One region of the Streptomyces sp. NPDC093510 genome, then DNA from elsewhere that is predicted to be linked to it. Evidence: riboswitches for the same ligand, from Rfam matches in the RefSeq annotation. Region 1 holds a riboswitch; the other holds the start of a gene.
What was found. Region 1 has a riboswitch for cobalamin ahead of AB0N81_RS16650 (ribonucleoside-diphosphate reductase subunit alpha). Riboswitches for the same ligand answer to the same signal wherever they lie in the genome.
Positions count from the first base shown of each region.

Region 2: it holds a riboswitch for cobalamin, as region 1 does, so the genes downstream of both, AB0N81_RS08850 (cobalamin biosynthesis protein) here and AB0N81_RS16650 (ribonucleoside-diphosphate reductase subunit alpha) in region 1, are expected to answer to the same signal.

Region 1 is NZ_JBFBEE010000009.1:190,123-197,774, forward strand. It holds gene AB0N81_RS16635 (DUF3311 domain-containing protein) at 1-183, shown strand, start outside; gene mctP (monocarboxylate uptake permease MctP) at 180-1,808, shown strand; gene AB0N81_RS16645 (GNAT family N-acetyltransferase) at 1,890-2,405, shown strand; cobalamin riboswitch at 2,460-2,590, shown strand; gene AB0N81_RS16650 (ribonucleoside-diphosphate reductase subunit alpha) at 2,720-5,128, shown strand; gene AB0N81_RS16655 (ribonucleotide-diphosphate reductase subunit beta) at 5,128-6,150, shown strand; gene AB0N81_RS16660 (cytochrome P450) at 6,250-7,626, opposite strand; gene cyc1 (epi-isozizaene synthase) at 7,623-7,652, opposite strand, start outside.
Region 2 is NZ_JBFBEE010000004.1:387,043-394,694, forward strand. It holds gene AB0N81_RS08840 (putative cobaltochelatase) at 1-704, opposite strand, end outside; gene AB0N81_RS08845 (cobyric acid synthase) at 739-2,247, opposite strand; gene AB0N81_RS08850 (cobalamin biosynthesis protein) at 2,244-3,197, opposite strand; cobalamin riboswitch at 3,307-3,440, opposite strand; gene AB0N81_RS08855 (hypothetical protein) at 3,560-3,784, opposite strand; gene AB0N81_RS08860 (inorganic phosphate transporter) at 3,797-5,092, opposite strand; gene AB0N81_RS08865 (class II aldolase/adducin family protein) at 5,406-6,089, shown strand; gene AB0N81_RS08870 (hypothetical protein) at 6,156-7,292, shown strand; gene AB0N81_RS08875 (hypothetical protein) at 7,471-7,652, shown strand, end outside.

The DNA of each region.
Region 1 (7,652 bases):
GCGCCCTTCGTGGCGATGCTGTGGGTGAGCTCCTACGCCAGGATCGAACCGACGTTCATCGGCATCCCGTTCTTCTACTGGTACCAGATGCTGTGGGTGCTCATCTCCACGGTGCTCACGATGATCGCGTACAAGCTGTGGCAGCGTGACCAGCGCGCACGCAAGGAAGGGGCGCGGTCATGAACGACGGAGTCAACGGCGTCGCCCTCGCGGTCTTCATCTTCTTCTTCGTCGCGGTCACGGTCATGGGCTTCCTCGCGGCCCGCTGGCGCAAGGCCGAGAACGACCAGAGCCTGGACGAATGGGGCCTCGGCGGCCGCTCGTTCGGCACCTGGGTCACCTGGTTCCTGCTCGGCGGCGACCTCTACACCGCTTACACCTTCGTGGCCGTCCCCGCGGCGATCTACGCGGCGGGCGCGGCCGGCTTCTTCGCCGTGCCGTACACGATCCTCGTCTATCCGCTGATCTTCACCTTCCTGCCGCGCCTGTGGTCGGTCTCGCACAAGCACGGCTACGTGACCACCTCCGACTTCGTGCGCGGTCGCTTCGGGTCCAAGGGCCTCTCGCTGGCCGTCGCGGTCACCGGCATCCTCGCCACGATGCCCTACATCGCGCTCCAACTGGTCGGCATCCAGGCCGTCCTGGACGTCATGGGGATCGGCGGCGGCCCCGACACCCACTGGTTCATCAAGGACCTGCCGCTGCTGATCGCGTTCGCGGTGCTCGCCGCGTACACGTACTCGTCGGGGCTGCGGGCGCCCGCGCTGATCGCGTTCGTGAAGGACGGCCTGATCTACCTCGTCATCATCGTCGCGATCATCTACATCCCGATCAAGCTCGGCGGCTTCGACGACATCTTCGCCAAGGCGGGCGAGGCGTTCTCGCAGACCAACCCGGCGACCGACAAGCCGCGCGGCGCGCTCGCGCCGCCGGAGGCCGGCCAGTGGACGTACGCGACGCTGGCGCTCGGCTCGGCCCTCGCGCTCTTCATGTACCCGCACTCGATCACGGCGACGCTCTCCTCCAAGAGCCGCAACGTGATCCGCCGCAACACCACGATCCTGCCCCTGTACTCCCTGATGCTGGGCCTGCTCGCGCTGCTCGGCTTCATGGCGATCGCGGCCGGGGTCAAGGTCGACAACGGCCAGCTGGCGATCCCGCAGCTCTTCGAGGACATGTTCCCCGACTGGTTCACGGGCGTCGCTTTCGCCGCGATCGGCATCGGCGCGCTCGTCCCGGCCGCCATCATGTCCATCGCGGCCGCGAACCTCTTCACCCGGAACATCTACAAGGACTTCCTCAAGCCCGACGCGACGCCCGAGCAGGAGACGAAGGTCTCCAAGCTGGTCTCGCTCATGGTGAAGGTGGGCGCCCTCGTCTTCGTCCTCGGCATGGACAAGACCGTCGCGATCAACTTCCAGCTCCTTGGCGGCATCTGGATCCTGCAGACGATGCCCGCCCTGGTCGGCGGCCTGTTCACCCGGTGGTTCCACCGCTGGGCGCTGCTCGCGGGCTGGGTGGTCGGCATGGTCTACGGCACGCTCGCCGCGTACGGCGTCGCCTCGCCCACGCAGAAGCACTTCGGCGGCTCCTCCGACACGATCCCCGGCATCGGCGAGATCGGCTACATCGGCCTCACCGCGTTCGTCCTGAACGTGGTCGTGACCGTGGTCCTCACCTTCGTCCTGAAGGCGCTGAAGGCCCCCGAGGGCATCGACGAGACGTCGCCGGAGGACTACACGGCGGACGCGGGCGACCCCGGCGTCATACAGGAACTGCCCAAGGCGACGGCGGGCGCGGGGCACTGACCCGTACCACCGCGCACACGACTCGGGCCGCCGGAAAAAACCGGCGGCCCCTTGTCGTGTCCCTGTTGCACACTGCGCGGCATGGACATCACGATCAGGCGGGCACACCCCGAGGAGTACGCGGCACTGGGCGACCTCACCGCGCAGGCCTATCTCGACGACGGACATCTGGACTACGGGGCGGAGGACCGCTATCTGCCCGTACTGCGGGACGTGGCGGGGCGCGCGGCGCACGCCGAGATATTGGTGGCGGTGGCGGACCAGCCCGTCGGCGGCGCCGCCGACGGGCTCCTCGGCGGCGTGACCTTCGTACCGGCCGGCGGGCCCATGGCGGACATCGCGCGGGACGGCGAGACGGAGATCCGCATGCTGGCGGTCGCGCACGCGGCGCGCGGCCGGGGCGTCGGCGAGATACTGGTGCGCGCGTGCGTCCAGCGGTCCCGGGACGCGGGCCGTGACCGGCTCGTTCTGTCCTCCTCGCCCTCGATGCGGACCGCCCACCGGCTCTACGAACGCCTCGGCTTCGTACGGACGCCGGAGCGCGACTGGTGCCCCCTCCCCGACCTCCCGCTGCGCACCTACGCGTTGACACTCTAGGCCCCGCCCCCGCGAGCCGACACAAGATGTGGGCCTGCTTCAGAAACGCGGCACAAGATGTATGCTCATGCTCGCTGTCGCCGCAGGGGAATCCGGTGCAAGTCCGGAACTGTCCCGCAACGGTAGACGTGTGCGCATTTGTCGTACGCGGAGTCCGAAGACCTGCCGACAGTGCACCCGAGCCGTCCGGCCGGGTGCCGACCGTCCGGGCCTCGTGGAATGGGCCGGTGGACGCGGTACGCCACCCTGCCCGGGTGCGCCCGTGTGTGCCATCCCCTCCATGAGGCCCAGAGCCGAGCGAGGGAGAGCTCCACGTGACCATCGCGCCTGCCGAACCTGCGTCAGCGCTGTCACCGCAGCCCACCGACAGCACTGTGGGTACCGACGGACCAGGGGCCGTGCTGCTGCGCACCCTGACCGACCTCACCGCCGACCTCCCCGACGCCGACCCCGGCCGGGTCGCCGCCGCCGCGTTGCGCGGCCGGTCGGCACGGGCCGACGAGTCGGAGCTGCGGGAGCTGGCGACCGAGGCGGCCGCGGGGCTCATCTCCGAGGACCCTGCGTACTCCAAGCTCGCCGCCCGGCTGCTGAGCCTCTCCATCGCCGCCGAGGCCGCCTCGCAGGGCGTGCGCACCTTCACCGAGTCGATCACGGTCGGTCACCGCGAGGGTCTGATCGCCGACCGCACGGCGGCCTTCGCCACCGAGCACGCGGCGCGGCTCGACGCGCTCGTGGAGGCCGCGCTCGCGGACGGCGCGGACTTCCGCTTCGGCTACTTCGGCCTGCGCACGCTGCACAGCCGCTATCTGCTGCGCCACCCGATCACCCGGCAGGTCATCGAGACCCCGCAGCACTTCATGCTGCGCGTCGCGAGCGGCCTCGCGGAGGACGGGAGCGTGCGAGCCGTCGACGAAGTCGCCGCGCTGTACGGCCTGATGAGCCGCCTGGACTACCTGCCGTCCTCGCCGACGCTCTTCAACTCCGGCACCCGGCACCCGCAGATGTCGTCCTGCTACCTCCTCGACTCCCCGCTGGACGAGCTCGACTCCATCTACGACCGCTACCACCAGGTCGCGCGCCTCTCGAAGCACGCGGGCGGCATCGGCCTCTCGTACTCCCGCATCCGCTCCAGGGGGTCGCTGATCCGCGGGACGAACGGGCACTCCAACGGCATCGTGCCGTTCCTGAAGACCCTGGACGCCTCGGTCGCCGCCGTGAACCAGGGCGGGCGCCGCAAGGGTGCCGCCGCGGTCTACCTGGAGACCTGGCACTCCGACATCGAGGAGTTCCTGGAGCTGCGCGACAACACGGGTGAGGACCAGCGCCGCACGCACAACCTCAACCTGGCGCACTGGATTCCCGACGAGTTCATGCGCCGGGTCGCCGCCGACCAGGAGTGGTCGCTGTTCTCGCCCTCGGACGTGCCGGAGTTCGTCGATCTGTGGGGCGAGGAGTTCGACGCCGCCTACCGGAAGGCGGAGGCCGCCGGGCTCGCGAAGAAGACCATGTCGGCCCGGGACCTGTACGGCCGCATGATGCGCACCCTGGCGCAGACCGGCAACGGCTGGCTGACCTTCAAGGACGCCGCCAACCGCACCGCCAACCAGACGGCGGAGCCCGGTCACACGGTGCACTCCTCCAATCTGTGCACGGAGATCCTGGAGGTGACGGACGACGGGGAGACGGCCGTCTGCAACCTCGGCTCGGTGAACCTCGGCGCGTTCGTGGACACGGCCGCCGGTGACATCGACTGGGAGCGGCTGGACGAGACCGTCCGCACGGCCGTCACCTTCCTCGACCGGGTCGTGGACATCAACTTCTACCCGACCGAGCAGGCCGGGCGCTCCAACGCCAAGTGGCGTCCGGTGGGCCTGGGCGCGATGGGTCTGCAGGACGTCTTCTTCCAGCTGAAGCTGCCCTTCGACTCCCCCGAGGCGCGCGCTCTGTCGACCCGCCTCTCCGAGCGGATCATGCTCGCCGCGTACGAGGCGTCCGCCGACCTCGCCGAGCGCAACGGGCCGCTGCCGGCCTGGGAGAAGACCCGCACCGCGCGCGGCGTCCTGCACCCCGACCACTACGGTGTCGAGCTGACCTGGCCGGAGCGCTGGGCGGCGCTGCGGGAGCGTATCGCCGCCACCGGCATGCGCAACTCGCTGCTGCTGGCCATCGCGCCGACCGCGACCATCGCCTCCATCGCCGGTGTCTACGAGTGCATCGAGCCGCAGGTCTCCAACCTGTTCAAGCGCGAGACGCTGTCCGGCGAGTTCCTCCAGGTCAACGCCTACCTGGTGGAGGAGCTCAAGCGGCTGGGCGTGTGGGACGCGCACACCCGTGAGGCGCTGCGCGAGGCCAGCGGCTCGGTGCAGGGCTTCGACTGGATTCCCGAGGACATCCGCGCGCTGTACCGCACCGCGTGGGAGATCCCGCAGCGCGGCCTGATCGACATGGCCGCCGCCCGCACGCCCTTCCTGGACCAGGCGCAGTCGCTCAACCTCTTCATGGAGACGCCGACCATCGGCAAGCTCTCCTCGATGTACGCCTACGCCTGGCAGCGGGGTCTGAAGACCACGTACTACCTGCGCTCGCGTCCCGCCACCCGCATCGCCCGCGCGGCCGGCGGCTCGAACGCCGCCGCCACCGCCCCCGCCCCCCAGCAGGTGACCGACCCCGAGGCCGTCGCCTGCTCCCTGGAAAACCCCGAGTCCTGCGAGGCCTGCCAGTAATGAGCTCCACGACCCACAGCGAGAAGAACCTCCTCGACCCGGGCTTCGAGCTGACCCTGCGCCCCATGCGCTACCCGGACTTCTACGAGCGCTACCGGGACGCGATCAAGAACACGTGGACCGTCGAGGAGGTCGACCTCCACTCGGACGTCGCCGACCTGGCGAAGATGACGCCCGAGGAGCAGCACCTGATCGGCCGCCTCGTCGCGTTCTTCGCGACCGGTGACTCGATCGTCTCCAACAACCTGGTGCTGACGCTCTACAAGCACATCAACTCCCCCGAGGCGCGGCTCTACCTGAGCCGTCAGCTCTTCGAGGAGGCTGTGCACGTCCAGTTCTATCTGACGCTGCTCGACACCTATCTGCCCGATCCCGAGGACCGGGCGGCCGCGTTCGACGCGGTCGAGGAGATCCCCTCCATCCGTGAGAAGGCGCAGTTCTGCTTCAAGTGGATGGACTCGGTCGAGAAGCTGGACCGGCTGGAGACGCAGGCCGACCGCCGCCGTTTCCTGCTCAACCTGATCTGCTTCGCGGCGTGCATCGAGGGCCTCTTCTTCTACGGTGCATTCGCCTACGTCTACTGGTTCCGCAGCCGCGGTCTGCTGCACGGCCTGGCGACCGGCACGAACTGGGTGTTCCGCGACGAGACGATGCACATGAGCTTCGCCTTCGACGTGGTGGACACGGTCCGCAAGGAGGAGCCGGAGCTCTTCGACGACGCGCTCCAGACGCAGGTCACGGACATGCTGAAGGAGGCCGTCGAGGCCGAGCTGCAGTTCGCCCGCGATCTGTGCGGTGACGGTCTGCCGGGCATGAACACCGACTCGATGCGCGCGTACCTGGAGTGCGTGGCCGACCAGCGTCTGCAGCGCCTCGGCTTCGCGCCGGTCTACGGCTCCGAGAACCCGTTCTCCTTCATGGAGCTGCAGGGTGTCCAGGAGCTGACCAACTTCTTCGAGCGGCGGCCCTCGGCCTACCAGGTCGCGGTGGAGGGCTCGGTCTCCTTCGACGACGAGTTCTAGACGAGTCCTGGGACGCATCCTGGACGAGTCCTGGACGCGCGCCGGTGTGCCCGCCCCCGTTCTGCCGGACGGGGGCGGGCACCTTGCCGTGTCAGCGCGTCAGCGCGGTGCGGCCCGCAGGACGAGCCGCTTGGGGTGCAGGGTGATGCCGACCCGGGTGCGGATGTCGGTCTCCTCGACCGGCTCAAGACGCCACTTCGGCACCACCGTCCCGAGGATCAGGGCGAGTTCGGCCAGGCTGAAGTGGTCCCCGGGGCACTTCCGGTTGCCGACGCCGAACGGCATCATCGCGAACTCCGGCACGTCACCGGCTCGTTCCGGATTCCAGCGGTCGGGGTCGAACTCGAGGTTCCGCTCGAAGGAACGCGGGTCGCGCTGCATCGCGTACACGCTGTAGACGAGGTCGGCGTCCGCCGGAATCGAAAAGCCGCCCAGTTCGGTTTCGGCCACGGCCCTGCGCGTGAATATCCAGGCGGCAGGCCGGATACGCATCGCCTCGGTGACGACATTGCGGGTGTGCGGCAGCTCCTTGAGATCGGCGAATGTGATCGCGCGATCCGGGGCCACGGAATTTACCTCTTCAACCAACCGCCTTTCCTGCTCGGGGTGTTCGGTCAGCAGGTGGAACGTCCACGCCAGCGTCGACGCGACATTCTCCGCGCCCGCCACGACGAGCGATACGACGTTGTCGTGGATCTCCTGGTCGGCTATGGGCTCCCCGGTTTCGTCCCTGGCCCGCAGCAATTCGGCGAGCAGGTCGTCCGGGGCGCCTGGTCCGGCCGCGCGGCGCTCGGCGATGATCTCGTCGACGAGCGCGTGCAGATCGGCGAGCGCCCTCTCGAACCGCCGGTTGGCGGGGGTCGGCACGCGGTGGAGCGGGCCGACCGAGAGCACCATCCTGCGGTAGAGCCCGTCGAAGACGGTGTGCAGCGAGTCGGCGATCCGGTCCGCCTTGTCCCGTATCGAGTCGACCTCCAGGAGCGAGCGCGAGACGATGCGCACCGCCGTGCGGAACATCTCGGCGCTCACGTCGACGGTGGCGCCCGGCTGCCAGCGGGCCGCCGTGGCGCGCGCCTCCTCCTCCATCACCTTGGCGTAGTCGGCGATCCGCTCGGGCCTGAAGGCGGGCTGCATCATGCGCCGCTGGCGCCGGTGCAGTCTGCCGTTGCTGGTCGCCACGCCCTTGCCGAGGAGCACCTCCAGGGTGTCCCAGAGCGGTCCGCCGACGATGTACTCGGGGTTCTTCAGCATGGCTCCGACCAGTTCCGGATCGCACACCGCGTAGGCCGTTTTGGGTCCCAGCCTGATCCGTACGAGGTCCCCGTGGTCGCGCAGCGCCGAGAGGAAGCCGAGCGGGTCGCGCACCAGGTTCCAGGCGTGGCCGAGCACGGGGGCTCCGCCGCGGACGAGGGGCGGGGTGCGCAGCGGGCCGGTTCCGGGAGTGGCCGGCGCGGGTATTGCGGATTCGACGCTCATTCCTCACCTACCAGTTCGTTTTCCGC
Region 2 (7,652 bases), on a different contig from region 1:
TCGTCCTCGGCGAAGCGCCCCGCGAAGCCCTCGGGATCGTCGTCGTACGCCAGCCGCCGCCGTACGACCTCGACGCGCTGGTCGGTCTCACGGGACGCGGCCACCTCGACGGTGAGACCGAACCGGTCGAGCAACTGCGGCCGCAGCTCGCCCTCTTCGGGGTTCATCGTGCCGACGAGCAGGAACCGCGCGGCATGCCGCACGGAGACGCCTTCGCGCTCCACGTACGAGGCGCCCATCGCGGCCGCGTCCAGGAGCAGGTCGACCAGGTGGTCGTGGAGCAGATTGACCTCGTCCACGTACAGGATGCCGCGGTGCGCGTCGGCGAGCAGGCCGGGCTCGAACGCCTTGACGCCCTCCGCGAGCGCACGCTCGATGTCCAGGGCGCCGACGAGCCGGTCCTCGGACGCGCCGACCGGCAGCTCCACCATCCGCGCGGGCCGCGCCGTGGCGCCGCCCGCCTCGTGCGGGCCGTCGGGGCAGTTCGGGTCGGCGGCCGCCGGATCGCACGAGAAGCGGCACCCGGCGACGACCGGGACCTCCGGGAGCAGCGCCGAGAGAGCGCGCACGGCGGTGGACTTGGCGGTGCCCTTCTCCCCCCGCACGAGCACGCCGCCGACAGCGGGCGATACGGCGTTCAGCAAGAGCGCGAGCCGCAGGTCGTCCTGCCCGACGAGGGCGGTGAACGGATACGGGGTGGTCACAGGGCCTCCTTGAAGCGGTGGTGCGTGGCGGCGCTCACGAGGGCGCTCCCGGCGCGATGAACGGCAGACCCTTCGGCGCGCCGTTCTCGATCAGGTCCAGGAGTCCGTCCGTGTCCGCGTGTTCTTCGATCAGGTCGCCGAGCAGGTCTAGCTGTTCCTCCCGCAGGGTGGCGAAGCTGGTGTCTGGGGCCGGCACGAAACGGCGTCCGGCCGCGCGGGCGACCTCGGCGAGGAACCGGCGCCGGAACGCGTCGCTCTCCAGCGACCCGTGCCAGTGCGTGCCCCACACCTCGCCGACCCGGCAGCCGTCCAGGAAGGTCTCCCCGCCCGCGACGTCGGCCACGCCGTGATGGATCTCGTACCCCTCGACGCGCTCCCCGAGGGCCTCGCCCACCGGCCGCGCGAGGGTCTTCTCGCGGGCGAACCGCACCCGCACGGGCAGCAGCCCGAGCCCGTCGACGGACCCGGCACGCGACTCGACCTCGTCCTCGATGTGCTCGCCGAGGACCTGGAAGCCGCCGCAGATGCCGAGCACGGGCCGCCCCTCGGCGGCGCGGCGCGCGAGGGCGTCCGCGAGGCCGCGCTCGCGCAGCCACTGAAGGGCGCGCACGGTCCCGCGCGTGCCCGGTACGACGACGAGGTCGGCGTCGACGAGCTCCTCCGCCCGGTCCACGAACCGCACGACGACGCCCGGCTCGGCGGCCAGCGCGTCGACGTCCGTGAAGTTGGACATCAGCGGCACGGCGCACACGGCGACCCGCAGCACGTCCTCGCCGACCGGCGGCGCCACCACGGACTCCCGCACCGCACCCCGCAGGGAGACCCGCAGGCCGTCCTCCTCGTCGATGCCGAGCCCGTGCTGGAACGGCAGCACGCCGTACGTACGCCGCCCGGTGAGCCCGAGCAGCATGTCGAGACCGGGCTCGAGGAGGGAGACGTCCCCACGGAACTTGTTCACCAGGTAGCCGGCGACGAGCTCCTGGTCGGCCGCGCTCAGCAGCGCCGTCGTCCCGAAGAACGACGCGAAGACCCCGCCCCGGTCGATGTCCCCGACGACGAGCACGGGGAAGCGGGCGGCGCGCGCGATGCCCATGTTCACGATGTCGGTGCGCCGCAGGTTGATCTCGGCGGGACTGCCCGCGCCCTCACAGATCACGGCGTCATAGCTGCCCCGCAGCTCCTCCAGACACCCCACGACGGTGTCGAGCAGCGCCGCCTGCCGCCCTCCGTGGTAGCCGCGGGCGCTCATCTCGCCCACCGGCTTGCCCATCAGCACGACCTGGCTGGAGCGGTCGCCGCCGGGCTTGAGCAGCACGGGATTCATCAGCGCGCTCGGCTCGACGCGGGCGGCCTGCGCCTGCATGGCCTGCGCCCGCCCGATCTCGGCGCCCTCGCGGGTGACGAAGGAGTTGAGGGACATGTTCTGCGCCTTGAACGGCGCGACGGACACACCCTTGCGGGTCAGCCACCGGCAGATGCCCGCGGTGACGACGCTCTTCCCGGCGTCCGAGGTGGTCCCTGCGACGAGCAGCCCACCACTCATACGTTTCTCCCTGACTTTGCCGACCGCAGCGCCAGGCGGGCGGTCACCGAGGCGCCTAGAGCCAGCCAGCTCACGCACCGGGAAAGCTTCACTGCCCGCTCGATGTCGGCCACGCCCACGTCACGCCCGTCCGTGTTCAGCACGGGCCGGTGCTCGACCCGTCCCGCGTACGACAGGGTCCCGCCGAGCCGGACGCCCAGCGCCCCGGCGAAGGCGGCCTCGACGGGTCCGGCGTTGGGGCTCGGATGCTTCGCGGCGTCCGCGCGCCACGCCCGCACCGCCCCCGAGGGTGACTCCCCGGCCAGCGCGGCCAGCACGGCGGTGAGCCGCGCCCCCGGCCAGCCGAAGACGTCGTCGAGCCGCGCGGAGGCCCAGCCGTAGCGCCGGTACCGCGACGACTTGTGCCCGACCATCGCGTCGAGCGTGTTCACGGCACGGAAGGCGACGAGCCCCGGCACCCCGCCGAAGGCGCCCCACACGAGCGCCCCCACCACCGCGTCGGACGTGTTCTCGGCGACGGACTCCACGACGGCCCGCGCGATGCCGTCGGCGTCCAGCGCCTGCGGGTCCCGCCCGCACAGATGCGGCAGCCGCTCCCGCGCGACCTCGACGTCGCCGGCCTCCAGCGCCCCGCCGATCGCCCGCGCCTCACGGCCGAGCGAGGTCCCGCCGACCACGGCCCAGGTCGCGGCGGCGGTCAGCGCCACGGACCCGGCACGTGACCGGCGTACGAGAGAAGAGGCGAGGACGGCGGCGCCCGCCGCACCCCCGGCGCACACCACGGCGTGCAGCGCGCCCCACCCGCGGTGGTCGCGCCACAGCACCCGTTCGACGGCACCCGCCGCCCGTCCGAACGCGGCGACAGGATGGCCACGGCGGGGATCGCCGAGCAGCAGGTCACCGAGGAGTCCGGCGGCGGCGCCGTACGCGAAGTCGCGATCGGCACTCATGGGCTCAGCCCGCCGCTGCGCTGAGGAGGGAACTCGTACTCAGAGAAGGAACCGGCAACGGGCGGCCGAGCATGGCGATATGTCCTCACTCAGGGTGTCCGCGCCCTGGTTCGACGTGATCGGCGGCGAGAGTTCCTGGCTCGCGGGGAGGTCTCTCCCCGGTGACAGTGGCGGGACCGCGCCGGATTCGCACCGGCTTCCTCTTCTGCCGCCGTAGTTGGCCCCGGCAGTCCACCACGCCCCGCGAATGCCCGTCAACTCGCCGTTGACCTGCGGTGGGAGAGTGTGTTGGGGCCCACATACAAGAGTGGGGCGCGGAGCGTTTTCGCACGCTCCGCGCCCCACCCGGGAACGCTGCTGTGTCAGGCGACGATCAGATAGATCCCGTACGCCACGGCCGCCGCGCACAGGGCGAAGCAGGCGTACGCGCCGGTGCGGGCCATGGCCGCGGAGCCGCCGGTGGAGGAGGCCGCCCGCTCCTGCTGGGAGAGGCCGACGATCCCGAGGGTGAACAGGCCCACCAGGGCCACGGTCACCACGAGGCTGACTCCGAAGACGGAGCCGAGAGCTGCCCAGTCGATGCTCATGGTCGTCTGTCCTTACACCGTCGCCGGCCTGGCGGGGTCCGCCATGGCGCCGGTCGTGGTCGTGGTCGGGGCCGAGAGGGTGGCCTTGACGGCCTCGTCCGGGCCGGTCATGGCGGCCGTCGTGCCCACCGGGGGCGGGCTGACGGCGGCGATCGCGGTGGTGACGACGCCCGCGGGCTCGGCGGCCGTGGTGCCGTCGTGGCGGATCTCGTCGTCGGTGACGTTGGTGTGGGTGACGGCGTTGCGCCGCGAGAGCGCCCAGATGACGGCGGAGCCCGCGACCAGGAGCGCGGCGGTGACCGCGACGCCCCAGGGGCCCTGCTGGGTGAGGAACTCGGCGCCCGCGCCGACCAGACCGGCGGCCGGCAGGGTCAGACCCCAGGCGATGAACATCCGGGTCGCGGTCGACCAGCGGACCACGCCGCCCTTGCGGCCGAGGCCCGCGCCCATCACGGCGCCGGAGCAGGACTGGGTGGTGGAGAGCGAGAAGCCCAGGTGCGAGGAGGCCAGGATGACCGTCGCGGCGCTGGTCTGGGCGGCGAAGCCCTGCTGCGGCTGGAGGTCGGTGAGGCCCTTGCCCATGGTGCGGATGATGCGCCAGCCGCCGAGGTACGTGCCGAGGGCGATGGCCACACCGGCCGAGACGATGACCCACATCGGGGGGTTCGCGCCGGGGTTCAGGACGCCGCCGGTGACCAGGGCGAGCGTGATGATGCCCATGGTCTTCTGCGCGTCGTTGGTGCCGTGGGCCAGCGAGACGAGGCCCGCGGAGGCGATCTGGCCCGCGCGGTAGCCCTTGGCGGTGGCCTTGGTGTCGGTGTTGCGGCCGATCCGGTACGTCAGGCGTGTGGCCAGCGCAGCGGCGAGACCCGCCACGAGCGGCGCGGCGAGGGCCGGGATCAGGATCTTGGTGACGACGGTGCCGCCGTTGATCGACGACCAGCCCATCGACATGACCGCGGCACCGATGAGGCCGCCGAAGAGCGCGTGGGAGGAGCTGGAGGGCAGGCCGACCAGCCAGGTCAGGAGGTTCCAGAGAATCGCGCCGACGAGCGCGGCGAAGATCACCTCGGTTTTGAGGCCGTCCTCGTTGACGATGCCGCCTGAGATCGTCTTGGCGACTTCGACGGAGAGGAAGGCTCCGACGAGGTTGAGCACGGCGGACATGGCCACCGCCGTCTTGGGCTTGAGAGCGCCGGTCGAGATGGTCGTCGCCATCGCGTTGGCAGTGTCGTGGAAACCGTTCGTGAAATCGAACACGAGAGCGGTGACGATCACGATCCCGAGGAGAAGCGTGATGTGTTCCATTTACCCAGGCTTCTGTTGGACGTCAGTGGCATGTGGAACGTAGGCAACCCGGGTGAACGGAAAGTGAACTGGGTCGGGCGGTGCGGTGACCCGAAGCGGAGTGCCCTCGCTCCGTATGGACCAGGTGTCCGACGACGATCGTACGGAGGCCCCCCGGGAGGCCCGCAAACTGGGCGGAGTGTCGGGTTCCGCCATCCGATGACGGGTCCTCGCACGACCGGCTCCGAGCAGCCCGCGGAACGGGTCGGGCCCGTCGAAAGAGATCCTGATCACGCGGGTACGGCTCCCGGCGTCCGGCTGGCAGGATCACCGCATGACTGAGCAGCGGGACGAGGAGCGGGAAGCGGCGCGCGACGCCATCCGGAACGCCTGGGCCGAGCTGGTCGGGACCGCTCGCAGGACGGTGCGGGACGGCCTGGTCGTCGGCACCTCGGGCAACGTCTCCGTACGCGTCGGCGGCACGGTCCTCGTCACCCCGAGCGGAGTCCCCTACGACCGGCTGCGGCCCGAGGACGCCGTCGGCGTCGACCTCGAAGGACGACAGCTCTTCGGCGACCTCCCGCCGACCAGCGAACTCCCCATGCACCTCGCGATCTATCGCAACACATACGCGGGCGCCGTCGTCCACACCCACGCCGTGCACGCCACGGCCGTCTCGATGCTGGTCCCCGAGCTCCCGGCGGTCCACTACATGACCGGCATCCTCGGCGGCCCGGTCCGCGTCGCGCCCTACGCGCTCTACGGCACCGAAGAGTTGGCCGAGCACATGCTCAGGGCCCTGCGCGACCGCACGGGATGCCTCCTCCAGAACCACGGAACGGTCACCTACGGGGACAATCTCTCCCAGGCCTACGACCGCACGGCCCAACTGGAATGGATGTCCCGCCTCTGGCTCACGGCAGCCGCGGTCCCCGGCCACGCCCCGACCCTCCTCTCCCCGGGGCAGCTGCGCGAAGCGGAAGAGAAACTGCGCGGGTACGGCAGGCCCGCCGACTGACCCGGCGCGTCACCCCGCGGACACCGCCCACTGGCCCCGGAGCCCTCGGCCCCGGACACTGGGACGGTGCGCCCAGCCAAAGCGACGGCAGCGGCCGTCACCGCAGTCACAGCCGCCCTGGGGACGGCCGCGGCCGCCATCGCGGCGGGCCGCTTCGCCAGCGACGCCGCTCTCAAGGTGCCCGCGGGCCGACCCCTGCCGACCGACCCACGCCTCACCGTGCACGCCACGGCCGCGGGCCGGATCAGCCTCACCCGCGCCCTCGCGAGCCTCCGCCCCGGCACGTACGGCCTGAGCGGCGACGGCACCCACGCGATCGTCGGCCCCGTCCTGGAGTCCGCCCCGCACGAGGCCGACACGGTCGTACGCCGCCTCGAAGCCGTCACCCACGGCTCCCTCGGACCCGGCGACCGCGTCCGGCTCACCCCACAGGTCCACATCGGTGACCCGCGCGCCGCGCTCGGCATCGATTACGAGGACGTCACCGTCCCCGGCGAACTCGGTGCCCTGCCCGCCTGGTTCGTGCCCGGCGCCCGGGACACCTGGGTCATCACCGTGCACGGCCTGGGCACGACCCGCGAACACCCCATGGTCGTCATGGACTTCCTGCGCCGCCTGCGCGTCCCGGTCCTCGACCTCGCCTACCGCGGCGACCCGGGCGCCCCCCGCTCCCCGGACGGCCTCGGCCACCTCGGCGAGACGGAGTGGCGTGACGTGGACGCCGCCGTGCGCCACGCCGTGCGCCACGGCGCCGGGCGCGTCGTCCTGCACGGCTGGTCCACCGGCGCCGCCATGTGCCTGCACACCGCCGCCCACTCGGCGCTGCGCGACCGCATCAGCGGCCTCGTCCTCGACTCGCCGGTACTGAACTGGGAGACCACCCTGCGGGCCCTCGCCGGCGCCCGCCGCACCCCCGGACCGCTCCTTCCGCTTGCGGTCCGTGCGGCCCAGGGACGCACGGGGCTGCGCGGCGACCGGCTCCGGGAGGCCGCTGACCCCGCGACACTGCGGGTGCCGACCCTCGTCGTGCACGGCCCCGACGACACCGTCGCGCCCTGGGCCCTCTCCCGCAGGCTGGCCGAACAGCGCCCGGACCTCGTCACGTTGCACCCCGTGCCCGACGCCCCGCACGGCGCCATGTGGAACGCCGACCCGGCGGGCTACGAAGAGGTGCTGCGGCGCTTCCTCACCCCCTTGCTGTGACCCTGCGCCACCATTCCGTTTGGGTTTTCGGACCGTCAACAGGAAGACTGCCCCCGTGACGTCCCGTACCCCGCGCGACTCCAGGCTCCGACTTGTCCGTGCGCCCTATTCGAGGGCCGAAGAGCGAGGAGAGGCCCGGCGCGACGCAACACGCCCCCTCTCCGCCGCGCCCGGCGCGATGAGCAACCGCCGAACACGCCGTCCCGCACCCCGCCCACCCGAGGGCACGCCCGCTCCCGCCGAACTGGCCCGGGGAGCGCGCGCCGGCCTCGCGGACGCCGTACGGGTCGCCCGCTGGGCCGACGCCGCCCTCCGCCCCGGCCCCGGCGGCACCGGCGCGAGCCCCGACGGCAAGGGCAC